2 regions of the Carnobacterium sp. 1290_CSPC genome follow, and region 1 is predicted to be linked to the other one. Evidence: predicted binding sites of a transcription regulator. Region 1 holds the regulator's gene; the other holds the start of a gene.
The links. The regulator Rex, encoded in region 1, represses fermentation and respiration genes when NADH is low (regulators of the CRP and FNR family bind a similar motif). The targets are predictions, from matches to a motif close to TTGTGAANTANTTCACAA.
Positions count from the first base shown of each region.

Region 2: AC973_RS03085 (glycerol dehydrogenase) is a predicted target of Rex. The motif match lies at 2,232-2,249, and genes of this name have one in related genera.

Region 1 covers NZ_JVVG01000076.1:62,535-70,243, reverse strand. The annotation lists gene AC973_RS07130 (acetyl-CoA C-acetyltransferase) at 1-64, opposite strand, end outside; gene AC973_RS07120 (cupin domain-containing protein) at 948-1,358, shown strand; gene AC973_RS07115 (HpcH/HpaI aldolase family protein) at 1,421-2,233, shown strand; gene AC973_RS07110 (ABC-F family ATP-binding cassette domain-containing protein) at 2,308-4,266, opposite strand; gene AC973_RS07105 (redox-sensing transcriptional repressor Rex) at 4,463-5,086, shown strand; gene AC973_RS07095 (co-chaperone GroES) at 5,726-5,995, shown strand; gene groL (chaperonin GroEL) at 6,056-7,678, shown strand.
Region 2 covers NZ_JVVG01000039.1:1,769-9,477, reverse strand. The annotation lists gene AC973_RS03100 (hypothetical protein) at 1-105, opposite strand, end outside; gene AC973_RS03095 (SIS domain-containing protein) at 102-473, opposite strand; partial or broken gene AC973_RS03090 (tRNA dihydrouridine synthase) at 1,052-1,973, opposite strand; gene AC973_RS03085 (glycerol dehydrogenase) at 2,332-3,432, shown strand; gene AC973_RS09945 (hypothetical protein) at 3,484-3,621, opposite strand; gene AC973_RS03080 (cadmium resistance transporter) at 3,666-4,127, shown strand; gene AC973_RS03075 (hypothetical protein) at 4,395-4,631, shown strand; gene AC973_RS03070 (hypothetical protein) at 4,638-6,590, shown strand; gene dfrG (trimethoprim-resistant dihydrofolate reductase DfrG) at 6,662-7,159, opposite strand; gene AC973_RS03060 (ammonium transporter) at 7,705-7,709, shown strand, end outside.

The DNA of each region.
Region 1 (7,709 bases):
TAAATACGCCACCGAATGATCCGATGGGGGTTCTTTGTGCAGCTACGATTACGACATCTTGCATTTGAAAAACTCCTTTCGAGGGTTAAGTTGAGGTGAGACAAAAGTCGCTTAGAATATACGCACTAGACCAAGAGTAGAACTATTACTGTAGGTAATTAGAGTATTTTGGGAAGCGTCGGATAATTCTGACTTTTGGAACCAGATATTGTGAGTCATATTAATCAAATTCACTTAAAAGCCGATCATCAGAAACAAAAAAGACTGCGAACCGTTTATGCGGCCCGCAGTCTTACTAGCTAAGAGCCCGCATTCACGAGAAATAGGACTCTTCCATATGTTGGAACAATCCTAGTTAGCTAATAATAATAATAAAGATGTATGTGTCTGGTGATCAGTAGAGGTCATTGACCAAGAGGTGTTGGTCATATTTGTAAAATCTGTATGCATTGTCATATTGGTCTCACTCCTTTGATTTAAGTTAGTGCTATATTATCATCATATTTTCATTTTAACAAGTCTTTCCCACATTTATTTTTAATTTAATGTCATTTTTGAAACATCAAAAGGGGTTAATCATATATGTATCAAGGGATTCGTTCAATTGTAATATTTTTGTAAATGAGAAAATGGTGAGCTTTATGAGGGTGAGCTGAACCACTTTGTCAGCTGAAAACGAGTTGGAAACAAAAATTGTACATTTTGAAAGATGCTTATTTTGACATAATATGCCCCTAAACTTGACCAAAAGATGTCATTTCCTTCATAGAAGGCCAGAAAAAGTTGGTCAACCATTTTTCCAGAGATCCCCAGGACAATATCAAAAGGTTTCGTTGGCAAATACTTTCTCTTGTTGCTTTTAATAAAATGAGATGGTAAGGTGACACCAATCAAAAAACTCATAAAGTTTTAATAAAAACAAAGTATCAATATTGGAGGAATGCATCATGGCACTAGAAAATGTAGATTTTGGAAACATCAATGAGATTCCCTACCGTCCACTACGCCCGGGGATTGACCAAGCCGTGTTCGCCATGTCAGGTGACGGCGTCAATGTAACAGTTAACCGAGTAGAGAATGGCAACGACTTACGTCCACATACGCATGATGACCACCAACAAATCGCCTGGATATTACAAGGTGAATGTGACTATTACGTTGACGGTGAGCCGTTCCGCATGAAGGCAGGCTCATGGGTAGTCGTGCCGAAGGGCGTTGAACATTATATTCATGTGTACGATTCGCCAGAAACAGTGGTGAATGTGGATATTTTCGCCCCAGCGCGTGAAGACTACAACGAAGCTTACAGCCAATTCTTGAAAGAACAAGGCTACCAAGGCTTTAACATTATTGACTAATTAGAAATAGAGACATTAGGACTGATTTGAATAGGACTAAAGACGGGAAAAGGATGATATAAATGGAAATGCGCAACCTTGTAAAAGAAAAAATTGCTGAAAAAGGCTATGCTATCGGTGCTTTTGTGGCATCAAGCTCTTCGTTAAATACGGAAATTTTAGGGGTCAATGGCTTCGACTTTGCTATGATTGACTTCGAACATGCTCAAACAAGCTTAGAAACAGCCTTAGACATGTTGCGTGCAGCCGAATTATACGGTACTGCCCCATATGCCCGTGTTTACAATCCTGAAGACGGTCCAATGATGGGTCGAATGTTGGATATCGGTTTGCATGGATTGATGATTCCAATGGTCAATACCAAAGCACAAGCGGAATTCGTGATTCAAAATACTAAAATGCCACCTATTGGTATCCGCGGTAAAGGGATTGGGCGTGGGCCACTTTGGGGTGCCTATGAAAACTATAATAAGGGTGAAGTAGACGAAAAATCCATGGTCATTGTGCAATGTGAGACCCCAGAAGCGGTTGACAACGTTGAAGAAATCGTGAGTGTTGAAGGAATTGACTGTGTGTACATCGGTCGTCTTGACCTAGCGCATGCCATGGGTGTTGAAGACCCATCAACAAGTCCAGAACTTGAAGCCAATATTCAAAAAGTCCTTAAAGCATGTAAAGAAGCGGGTAAAATTCCAGGCATCTTTACAGCTAATGCACAAGATGCAATCAACCGAATTGAACAAGGATTCCAATTCGTCACGGTATTGAACGACTTGGCCTTCTTTCGTCAAGCAACCAAAACAAGAATTGATGACGTTCGAAAAGGGGTAGAAGGAGATAAATACCAAGTAGATGATGCGGTATTTTTGAAATAACAACTATTTGGTATAGTTGATAAAAAAACAAGGTAAGCCATATTTTCTTTAAAGGGCTTACCTTGTTTTTGCTTTTATAAGTTTTCTAATTTCGTTGCAGCTTCTTCCCAAGCGGTCATCACTTGGTCTAAGGCTTTTTCTGCTTCTTGAAGGGATTGATTTAATTCGTTTAATTTCTCAAAATCATCAAGAAATTCAGGTTTTGTCATATCCAATTGGATTTCTTCAATTTTTCCTTCTAAATCAGCCATTGCCTCTTCATGTTGGGTAATTTCACGCTGTAATTTTCGTTGTTCTCTTTGTTTCTCTTTAGATAGTTGAAAAGCCTGTTTCGTCTCGGAGGTGGGTTGAGTAGTTGTTTTTTCTACCTTTTCATCGTTGCTTTCAGCTGCTAGTAAAGCAAGACGTTCTTCTTCTGACGCTTTTTTAGCCACATAATAATCATAGTCACCAAGATAAAGCGTGGAACCATCAGGATTAATTTCTAAAACAGAGGTAGCAATCCGGTTGATGAAGTACCTATCATGGCTGACAAATAATAGGGTACCATCATATTCGATCAAGGCATTCTCTAATACTTCTTTAGAATCAATATCCAAATGGTTGGTTGGTTCATCGAGAATCAGGAAATTATCATGTTCCAAAGCGAGTTTCGCCAATTCAAGTCGGGCTTTTTCCCCACCAGAAAGTGTTGCTACAGACTTGGTCACATCATTTCCAGTAAATAAGAAGGAGCCAAGAATAGTGCGAACATCTCGTTCCATCATGGATGGATGTTCGTCCCATAACTCGTGAAGTACATCTTTTTTTGAATTTAAATTGCCTAATTCTTGGTCATAGTACCCAATTTGTAAGTGAGCGCCATATTCGATAGTGCCGCGTATAGCTGGAATTTGTTTAATAATTGTTTTGAGTAAGGTTGATTTACCTACACCATTTGGTCCAACAATTGCAATTGCTTCCTGTTTGCGTAGCTGGAATGAGATAGGTTCAGCCAAAACTTTATCTGGACTATACCCGACGGCTAATTTATTGGTTTGTAAAACATCATTCCCAGAACTTTCAGCAACGGAGAACTGAATGCGTGCGGTTTTTTCATCGTTTAATGGCTTTTCAATTTTGGTCATTTTCTCTAATTGCTTACGACGTGACTGTGCCATTTTTGTCGTTGAGGCGCGCACAATATTACGTGCTACATAGTCTTCTAATTTGGCGATCTCTTCTTGCTGCTTTTCGTAAGCTTTCATTTGCATGGTGAGACGCTGTGCCCGTTCTTTCAAGTAGAATGAATAATTCCCTTTATAATAATGGATACCTTGGTGCGCCATTTCATAAGTCTCATTGGTAACGGCATCTAAAAAATACCGGTCATGGGATACGATTAATAAGGCACCAGGATACTTTGGTAGATAGTTTTCAAGCCAAGTCAAAGTCTCGATATCTAGGTGGTTAGTTGGCTCATCTAGAATGAGTAAATCTTTCTTCTCGAGTAGGATTTTCGCTAAAGCAAGACGCGTTCGTTGACCTCCAGAAAGTGTTGAAATCTTACGGCTATAGTCTTCGTCAAAAAATTGGAAACCGTGTAATACCATGCGGATTTCAGATTCGTATCCGTACGCATTAAAGCGAATCAAGTCTTCTTGAAGTTTGTCATAGCGATTGAGCGCAACTTCATATGCCTCTGTATCTTGCATAAGTTCTTCATCTGCTAAGGCAAGCGCAGCGGTTTCTGATTCCTTTATTAATTTGATTACAGGTTCAAATACGGAAACCATTTCTTCATAAATTGTTCGATCACCAGAGACGGCTGTGTGTTGGTCCATATAGGCGATGGTTGTTCCTTTAGTTAAGGAAACTTGACCGTCATCAGGTGCTTGAATGTTGGCCAACATTTTTAATAATGTTGACTTACCGGCACCATTACGGCCAACTAGCGCGATGCGACTGTTGTGTTGGATTGTCAGTTGTACGTTTTCAAAAATAACTTCTACGCCATAGCGTCTAGCTAGATTTGAACCTTGTAATATGATCATAGTAGGCATGATCCTTTCATTAGATAGTCTTATTATTTTACCACAAAAAAATTTGAGTAATCACTGGAAACATTTTATAAAAAATTGCATTATTTAACATATACTAAAAATCACGAATGAAACACCCTTGTGTTATTTTCACAAACTTGTTATACTGTTTAAGAAATTATTTTCTAAACTAGAAAGAGGACTGAACATGCGTAAAATACCCAAAGCAACCGCCAAAAGATTACCGCTCTACCACCGTTACCTACGTGTATTTAAAAATATGGGGAAAACACGTGTTTCTTCTACAGAATTAAGTGAAGCAGTGAAAGTTGAAAGTGCAACGATTAGACGTGACTTTTCATACTTTGGTGCCTTAGGTAAACGAGGGTATGGCTATGATATTGATGCTTTATTAGACTTCTTTGGTAAGACACTAAGCCAAGATCGTTTAACAACAGTTGCATTAGTTGGTGTAGGTAATCTTGGTAATGCCTTATTGAACTATAACTTTAAAAAGTCAAACAACATACGAATTGGTGCTGCTTTTGATATCAATCAGGATATCATTGGTACGGTCCACAATGGTGTGCCTGTTTATGATATGAAGGATTTGACGCAACAATTAAAATTAATGGATATAGAAGTGGTCATCCTCTCGGTACCTGAAGCAGTTGCTCAAGATATGATACCATCGTTAGAACAAGCAGGTATCAAAGGCATCTTGAACTTTACGCCAGTGAGATTAGATGTACCGGATAGTATCCGGGTGCAAGATGTAGACTTCACGAACGAACTGCAAACCTTAATCTACTTCATCTCAACAAATTCATAATATATGTGCTAGCTATATGCTAGCAAGCGAATAAGCCGAGATCTTTAGTCTCGGCCTTTTTTTACCTTAATTGCAGGGGAAGTTTGTTGAATTTCACATATGAAATCTTAAATTGTTTGCAATTTTTACTAAATTACAATAAATAAAAAGATTATGATTTCGAATTAAATTGGCGTAGTACGTTTAGCGTCTTTAACAAGTCAACTATTTCATACGCTGCAACAGCTAGTGCTAAGTATACTGTCCAATTCCATCCAGAACCTTCCACACTGCCGATGGCGAAGGTAACGGCTAGGAAAATAAATACTAGTTTGAATAGTAATAAAAATATTACTGGTCCTTTTAACATAAAAAAACTGACATTCCTCTCTTATATAACATATTTTGACTTTTATCAAAATTTACCACATTCTTCAACTACTAAAAATAACTTAAATTCCGCATAAAATCAAGGTTTTCGACTTATAAAGAAAAATAGGTCAAAAAAAGTCAATCTTTCTCTTGCAATTCATATTTGATTGTTTTAAGATAAGAAATGTAGAGGTTAGCAGTCAAACATAGAGAGTGCTAATCTCTAAAATAACCAAGTAATTTAGCTTGGGTTTGACAGATATTTTATATAAATGGAGGGACATGTAAATGATTAAACCATTAAACGGACGCGCAGTTGTGAGAGTTGAAGAGGCTAAAGAGCAAACAGTTTCAGGTATCGTATTACCGTCAGCTGCCAAAGAGAAACAACAAGTAGGTGTTGTTGAAGCAGTTGCTGAGAATACGGAAGATTTCACATCACAATTGAAAGAAGGCGACCGCGTTCTATTTGAAAAATATGCAGGTTCAACATTTGAATATGATGGTCAAGAATTATTAATTATTAAAGAAAGCGATATTATCGCAATTGTAGATTAGTCAATTTATCAATATTTACAGATTAATAACAGTATGAAATTTTATGAGGTGAATGAATAAATGGCAAAAGATATTAAATTTTCAGAAGATGCACGTCAATCAATGGTTCGTGGGATTGATATATTAGCTGATACGGTGAAAGTAACTTTAGGACCAAAAGGTCGTAATGTTGTTTTAGACCAAAGTTATGGTTCGCCGCTAATCACTAACGATGGTGTAACCATCGCTAAAGAAATTGAATTAGAAGATAAATTTGAAGATATGGGTGCAAAACTAGTTGCTGAAGTAGCTTCAAAAACAAATGATATCGCTGGTGACGGTACAACAACTGCCACTGTTCTAACTCAAGCAATTGTAACTGAAGGTATGAAAAACGTTACTGCTGGTGCTAACCCAGTGGGTGTTCGTCGCGGGATTGACAAAGCAATTCGCGTAGCTTCAGATCGTTTATCTGAAATTTCAGTTCCTGTAGATTCTAAAGGCGCAATCGCTAACGTTGCGTCAATTTCATCAGGCGACAGCGAAGTTGGTGACTTAATTGCAGAAGCAATGGAAAAAGTTGGCCAAGATGGCGTCATCACTATTGAAGAATCTCAATCAATTGATACCTCTCTAGATGTTGTTGAAGGTATGCAATTTGACCGTGGTTACCTATCTCAATATATGGTAACTGACAATGACAAGATGGAAGCCGTTTTAGAAAATCCTTATATTTTATTAACAGATAAAAAGATTTCTAATATCCAAGACATCTTGCCAGTTCTAGAACAAGTTGTTCAAGAAGGTCGTGCATTATTATTAGTAGCTGATGATATTGATGGTGAAGCATTACCTACATTAGTGTTGAATAAAATCCGTGGTACTTTCAACGTCGTTGGGGTAAAAGCGCCAGCCTTTGGTGACCGTCGTAAAGCAATGTTAGAAGATTTATCTATCCTAACAGGTGGTCAAGTAATTACTGAAGATTTAGGACTTGAATTAAAAGATACGACAATTGATCAATTAGGTTCTGCTAACCGCGTTGTAATCACAAAAGATGAAACAACTATTGTTGAGGGTGCGGGCGATAAAGAGCAATTAGCACAACGTGTTGCCCAAATCCGTAGTCAAATTGAAGAAACAACTTCTGAATATGACCGTGAGAAATTATTAGAACGCTTAGCTAAATTAGCTGGTGGTGTTGCTGTTGTTAAAGTTGGTGCAGCTACTGAATCAGAATTAAAAGAACGTAAATTACGTATCGAAGATGCTTTAAACGCAACACGTGCGGCTGTTGACCAAGGTATCGTAGCTGGTGGTGGTACTGCCTTTATCAATGCTAAAAAAGCAGTTGCTGAATTAGCTGAAACATTAGCTGGTGATGAACAAACTGGTGCACAAATCGTCTTACGTGCTTTAGAAGCTCCAGTACGTCAAATCGCTGAGAACGCTGGTTTAGAAGGTTCTGTAATTGTTGAGAAATTGAAAGAACAAGCAGAAGGTGTCGGATTTAATGCTGCAACTTCTGAATGGGTAAACATGATTGAAGAAGGTATTGTTGATCCAACTAAAGTATCTCGCTCAGCATTGCAAAATGCAGGTTCAGTAGCTGGATTAATCTTATCTACTGAAGCAGCTGTTGCAAGCCAACCGCAACCTGAACCACAAATGCCAGCAATGGATCCAAGTGCAGGTATGTATTAATAAAAAAAGTTAAGTAGGTCTTTTATAAAGA
Region 2 (7,709 bases), on a different contig from region 1:
TTGCGCGTTGCCTTGGAAAGTTAATAGGGCAACATATAAGATGGGTGCAATAACCAGTAATATAATCACAAAATGTACCATTCGACTTAAATTTTTTCTGGTCATAGGTCACGCTCCTCATTTTCTTTCTGTAATCGTTCTTGTTTTCGCACATATTCAAAATAGGCGATTGCTAATAAGTTGGTGGCTTGGTGGATAGGTAACATAGATGCAAAGGCTTCATCCTTATAATCAAAGCGTGTTGTTTTAAAATAAATTGTATAATCGGCTAAGCTAGCTAATAAACTGGTATGCATTTCACTCACCGCAATCAGGATGGCCCCTTTACTCTTAAAGATTTTCAATTCTCGTTCAATCAATGCCACATTGCCGCTAAAAGACGCCACAATCAGCACATCTCCAGGTTTAATAGATGCACTCGCAATTTTTAGCTCCAAAGGTGCTGAAATATCGATAGAAAATTTATTGTTCAATTTTATTGAGACAAGTTTTCTAACCCGCACCCTGTTCCAAAATTAGGAAATCGGCCCAAGAATAATCAAAAAAAAAACAGAGGGCTTAGGTAAATAGGCTTTCTGTCAGCTTAGATGTGTTTCTTTATTTTGCAAGAAGTTATGGCAATAATACGCCCGAATAGATCTAGACCCGAATCATAATGGCGACGAGTAAGATAAGCCCTTCTCCGGCTAGTTTCCGAAAAATTTCTGGTTCTCGAAGTCTTGCGAAGACTTCTGAATATCTAATGGCTAAAGGTAGTTTGGAGGCTAGGAAGAGGAAGAGCATGAAAATGATCATAGCGTAATCCCCATTAAAATCAGTGTTGCGGTGGTTAGAAATAGGAATAATGCGATGAGGTTAATAAGCCAACCCAATATCCGTATAGTCATCTTCATACCGTCTTATCGAATCAAGTTAAGGACCTGATACTTTTCTTCTATAAATATCTGCTATCATAACTGCTTCCGTGTTCACCCTTATAATATCAAAAATTTTAGAAACCACCTAAAAAAGACCACGTGAAAGTGGCCTTTTTATCATATTCGCAATTATATTATGCATCCGCTAGGTATTTGGTTTCAAATTCATCTAGCAATGCGCGTGCTTCTTCCGTTGATTCAGTTTCCATTAGGCCAATCCGTAAGTCGTTGGCACCACGGAATGCGCGGATGTAGATTTTAAAGAAACGACGTAATGGTTTATATGGACGACCGTCTTTGGCAGCATTTTCGTCGAACAAATCCAAGTGGTATCTGAATAAATCCAACAATTCTTTTGGCGAGTGGTCACGTGCTTCTTCTTCAAAGGCGAATGGATTATGGAAAATCCCACGACCAATCATGACGCCGTCAACACCGTATTTATCCACTAATTCTTGACCGACTTGACGGTTTGGAATATCACCATTAATGGTTAATAAGGTTTGTGGTGCGATTTCGTCGCGTAGTTTTTTTGATTTCTGGAATCAATTCCCAGTGAGCGTCTACTTTAGACATTTCCGTCTTGGTCCGTAAATGAATCGATAAATTGGCAATATCTTGCTTTAACAACAGACTAAGCCATTCTTTATATTCTTCCGTGTCTTGGTGGCCAAGTCTTGTTTTCACTGAAACGGGTAGGCCACCTTCTTTAGCTGCTTGAATTAATTCAACCGCTACATCTGGACGGAGGATTAACCCTGATCCTCGACCGTGTTTAAACACGTTAGGTGCTGGGCATCCCATGTTGATATCTAAACCAGCATAGCCCATTTCATTCATCCCTTTAGCCATTGCCGCAAAATGATCAGGGTTGTCTCCCCAGATATGCGCTACGATAGGCTTTTCATCTTCTGTAAATAGTAATCGTGAATTTAATGAATCGCGACCTTTTGGATGTACATATGATTCTGAATTGGTAAATTCAGTAAAATAAACATCTGGTTTAGCTGCTTTTTGAACTACATGACGAAAAACAGTATCTGTCACATCTTCCATTGGCGCTAAAATAAAAAATGGTCGTGGCAATTCTTGCCAAAAGTTTTTCTTTTCTTCCACAATAAATTCCTTTCTCTTTTTCTTATAAATTGAATACAAAATAAAAAAGCTATTCGCTTTTTTACTTACTCTAGAATTTTTGCTTACAGCGTTACATTATCTCAAATCTGAACCACAATTGGAAGCAAAATATCTTATATCATCATTATATTTTATTCTCTCGAAACTTACCCTAAATTAGTATCATCTTCTTTTTATTTGTGATATAATTCACATGTAAATAGGATTAACAGTTTTATTGCTTTTTATATATGTGGTTTTAATTGTGAATTTTGTAACATAAACTAGGAGGTTTATTATGGTTAGGGTATTTGCAAGTCCGGCACATTATGTTCAAGGTAAAAATATTTTAACAAGTCAAGTAGCTGTAGACTACATTCAAAAGTTAGGTGATAAGGCCTTACTGCTAGCAGATGATGTTGTTTGGGAAATTGTTGGGGAAACCCTAACTGACTCATTGACAGCAGCTGGCATGACTATTATCCGGGAGCCCTTTCAAGGTGAGGCTTCTACTGCGGAGATTGATCGCGTGACGAAAATTGGCCAAGATAATAATGTAAATCTTGTTTTAGCACTGGGTGGTGGGAAAGCCATTGATGCAGGGAAAGCCATTGCAGATGACCTAAAGTCACCAGTAGCTATTTTACCAACAGTTGCTTCTACAGATGCACCGACTTCTGCGTTATCTGTTATTTACTCTGAGGAAGGGACATTTGAGAAATACCGATTCTACAAGAAGAATCCCGATTTAGTCCTATTAGATAGTCAAATTATTGCGCAAGCACCAGCTCGTTTCTTCGCTTCAGGAATCGCTGATGCACTGGCAACTGCAGTTGAAATGCGGCCAACTATGACTGGTAACCACGATACCATGGCCGGTGGGAAAACAACTTTAGCTGCTCAAGCGATTGGAGACAAGAGTAAGGAAGTCTTGTTCGCTGACGGAGTTAAAGCTTTTAAATCCGTTGAAAAACATGTAGTCACACCAGCAGTTGAGAATGTTATTGAAGCCAATACGCTTCTTAGTGGACTGGGCTTTGAATCTGGTGGTCTTGCAGCTGCCCACGCTATCCATAATGGTTTCACAGCTTTAGAAGGTGACATTCATCATCTAACCCACGGTGAAAAAGTTGCTTATGGTACGCTAACACAACTCTTTATGGAAAATCGTCCAACTGAAGAAATTGATGCTTACATCGACCTGTATCAAGCTTTAAACTTACCTACTACCCTAAAAGAATTACACTTGGATCCCGAAGACCGTGACGCCTTGATTCGCGTGGGGAAACAAGCCACAATTGAAGGCGAAACAATTCACAACATGCCATATATCGTCACAGCTGAAGACGTTGCAGATGCTTTGATTGCTGTAGATGCATACGTAACCGGCCGCAAATAAGAATAAAAATGACCAATTCCAAAATTGAAGAGGCTGGGACAAAACTAGCCTCTAATTCGCACGTTTTCTTTGAGTAGGGTTCGCAATCGCTACTTTAACCTTATCATTGAATGAAGTAAGTGTTTCTGGGACTAAGCTATTGGCTTGTAATTGAATATTTGCTACGTCATTCGCCTTGATAACTTTCAAGAATTCATTGGCAAGTATATCTGGGTGAGTACCTTGGCACCGCCGTGCTCGTTTTAGTGAGTCTCTTTTTTGCCTATATGTTAAATTTTGTTCCAGAAGACTGGATGATTGGTACACTTGGTATCATTCCACTCATCTTAGGGATTCGGGCCATATTCACTGATGACGATGAGGCGGATGAAGCCGTTGAGCAGATTGAAGGGCGCGGTACTCAATCCTTATTTTGGACTGTTAGCTTAGTGACCATCGCCTCTGGAGGTGACAATTTAGGGATATACATCCCTTATTTCGCCAGCCTAGAATGGGGGCAAATTCTTGTTGCTATAGCGGTTTTTACCGTAGGTGTTGCCGCTTTATGCGCAATTTCATATCACTTTAGCCGTTTGCCATTAATCGCCGAAACCATCGAAAAATATGAAAAAATCATCATCCCTGTCGTATTCATTGGGCTAGGGTTTTACATCATGTGGGAAAATGGCACCATCCAACATTTCTTGGGTGCCTAAATTTTTTATTAAAAAGAGTTGGTTATCTCTTAAGTAGTTCAGTTTTGGAGTACAAAAAGTGAAAATGTAAACCTAAATGAGTATCAAATTGCAACTGAATTTGATACTCGTTTTTTATTGTTAAATCAACGTTTGTTGTTAATTTACACCACAAAATGTAAGTTAAAATGTATATAAAAATGCGAACGTGAAATAATTATTGTAGGAATGCAAATTGGTGTGTTAAAATGGTTACAATTTACTAAGCAAAAAGGGGTGCATTTTCCTATGCAATTTCTTGAGCCAAAAAATAAGAACGCTAAGTCTGTGGATTGGGAAATATCAGAGCAAGTAAGGGTGATAGTTAAGCAATACGCTGAATATGCAGAGCGTACTGAAAGCGAAGCAGTGGATGAATTCTTATTGAACATTTTAGACGATAAGAAGTTTATTGAATGGATTGCCAACAAGCGAAGTAATAAGCGGATTGTTGAAAAAATGGGTATCAAAGATAGAGTGGGTTGATAGACAATGACCAAGCTTAAAAGATTAGCCACGAAGGAAGATGAAATTGTAGATGTTAAAATTCCGATTTCAAACGAAGAATTAAAAGATAGGGCTAAACAATATGATTTATTAACTCCAAAACGATTTGCAACAAGGTATAACAAAATGTTGTTCTTGCCAACGTCTTTTAAATGGAACGGTTCTGAATATCCCATTCAATATAATTACTGCATCAATCCGTTTTGTTGTAATTTTGGGAAAGAACAGCACAAATTCAAAGATGTAAAAGGGAAACCAAGTCGATATAAAATGACTGGTAGTTCCAAAGATAAAGGTCATAAAGGTATGTACTGCAATGACAATCCTATTGGCAGAGGTGTATCGCAAAACTGTACAGTAACCCCTTTATCTAATTGGTCTGTTGTTGAAGAAATTAAACGCCTTATAGAAATCAATAGCATCCAAGATGTTGAGCCAGATTATCAATTTCATAAAGAAGGCTGCTCGGAAGAAGAATCAACCCCATTCAATGAGCCGAAGCAATTTTACAAAAGGGGGAAAAGTAGGGGCAAATCTCAACGCTATCAATGTAAGGCGTGTAAGAAGTTCACTAATGTTCTACCAAAAAGAGAAGAAACCACTACTTATCACCAACAAAAGAACACCATTCTTCCAATGTTCGCTAAGATGGTTGTTGGAAGGGTTTCAGTCAGTCGTACTTGTGATATTTTAGGAATTGGAGTTGGAACCTACTATCATAAGCTGGAGTGGCTGTATAGGCGTTGTTTGGAGTTTTTAGAACGATATGAGACACAACCCCTTCAAACAAAGAAATTTAACGAGATGTGGCTTAATACGGACAAGATGCACTACTACCTAAATAACGTCCGTAAGAAAGGACAAGGTTCAAAGAAATATACGGGGTTTGAAGACCTTAATATGCAAACGTATATAGTTGTATCTGCTGAGGTCTTATCAAGATATGTGTTCCGTTCTGATGTTGCCTATGATTGGAATATTTCAATGGATGAATTAAATGAAGATACAAGAAAATTCAAAGAAGACCATCTCAATACTTTTAGTCGTAAAAATGATAGGTTAGATTGGTCTTATTATCCACAAGAACCATCCGCTAACGATAGCGAAAATAGGAATGCTTATCTTCACGAATTAGGGAAAATTACTAATAGGAGTAGATTTGTCGATGGTTTAAATGTTGATGCTCCTTATACTACAACTGCTCACTATTGGTTAATTAAACAAATGGTTAATGCCGACGAATGGCGAATGATTAGTGATGATGACTTCTCTATTAGAAACGCCTTTTATAGAGTATTCACGAAAGAATTAAGGTTGAGCGATGCACATCATTTTATTTGCCAAGTTAACAAGACGAAAAGCAGAAAACAATGCTTAAAAGAATTCGGACAAGCAAAAGCAGAACTGCTCGATTGGGGAGATATCAGAGGATTCAAAACAAAGTTTCTACGGACTTTGGCATCTCATTATCTAACTGAATTACTAACAAGTCATCAATTCCACGAAGAGGCTATTAGTAAAGATGGAGAAAGATATCGCAAATATGCCGATAACCCTATCAAACATCCATTAGCCACTAAGGATAAAGGATTTTATTCAGTTGATTGTAGAACGGATTTATCTGCTCTGGAACCAAACGAAATCGCAAAGATGCTATTAAATGTTAATGACCATTCGACCAATAGCTTTATTCAACAGATAAGACGTTATATATCATCTCTTGAAAGACCATTAACAACAGCTCGTGGTGATAAGAAGAGCTATATTTACGCTAACTTCAATCCGAAGTATGCTCAATTTGCGATTACAATTCTAAGAACTTACTACAACTTTTGTCGCCCTTTTAAATCAGCGGATAAAAAGGTTTTGACACCTGCTCAAAGATTAGGGATTACAGATAAACAATTTGATTGGAAAGATATAATTTATTTCAAATGACAAAAAGAGCTTGGAGTAATCCCAAGCTCTTGTGCTTTATCTTTACTGTTCTTCTTCAATTAACGCACCCGTTAACTCAATAAGTTTTTTCTTTCATATACATGAAAATAGTAGTTATACGGATTTTTATCATTCTTTATCCCTTTTTGGGCAAATACCTCATTCCATTCCTCATAATTCACTTCTGGAAAAAAAGTATCTCCTTCGAATTCATGATGTATTTTTGTGATGTACATTTTCTCAACATAAGGGAAAAACAAATTATAAATCTGTTCTCCTCCGAAAATAAAAATTTCTTCTTCGTTTTTACATAACTCAAAAACATCTTCTATTGAATGAACAATTTCACAACCATTAAAGGTAAACCCCTTATCTCTCGTCAGAATAATATTTCTTCTGTCAGGTAAGGCTCTTCCGATTGATTCAAGGTTCTTCCTACCTAATATTATCGGATGTCCCTTTGTAGTATTTTTAACATATTCCCAGTCCTTGGGAATCCTCCAAGGAATGTCATTCTCTTTGCCAATCACTCTATTCTTATCCATCGCAGCAATCAAAGAAACTTTCATTTATAACACAGCCTTTTTAACTAATTTACCATCTAATTTCTTATTTCTATCAAAAAACCTTTTCTCATTATCCTGCCCGTTAGTTGAATAAGCAATTTTTTCTATAAGTTATATTATCATAATACCACAAAATCACAAATTTTCATTCAATTATCATTTTCAATTGCATTTTATAAATCATTTTGTATGTAATTTGGTATGTAAGTTAAAATGAAAAAAGTAGTCCATTTTGAAGTACATTTTGTCATTTTGTACTCCAAAACTGAACTACTTAGTTATCTCTCGCCAACTCTTTTTTTTCTTTGAAAATACAAACTTTTTTCACATAAACTTGAATAACGTTCGTTAATATTTAATAAATACTAGTATATCGCGATTGAAAATCCGTATATAAAGGAACATTAAAATATTTTAATGAAAAACTAAGAAAGTTTTCAAAAGTTATTTACAGATTTCATTTTTTTCGATATATTATCTAACATACAAATGGAAAAACAAAAGTTATGTAAGGTTTCCTGACATGTGTATAGAAAAGAGGTCTTTTTATGGA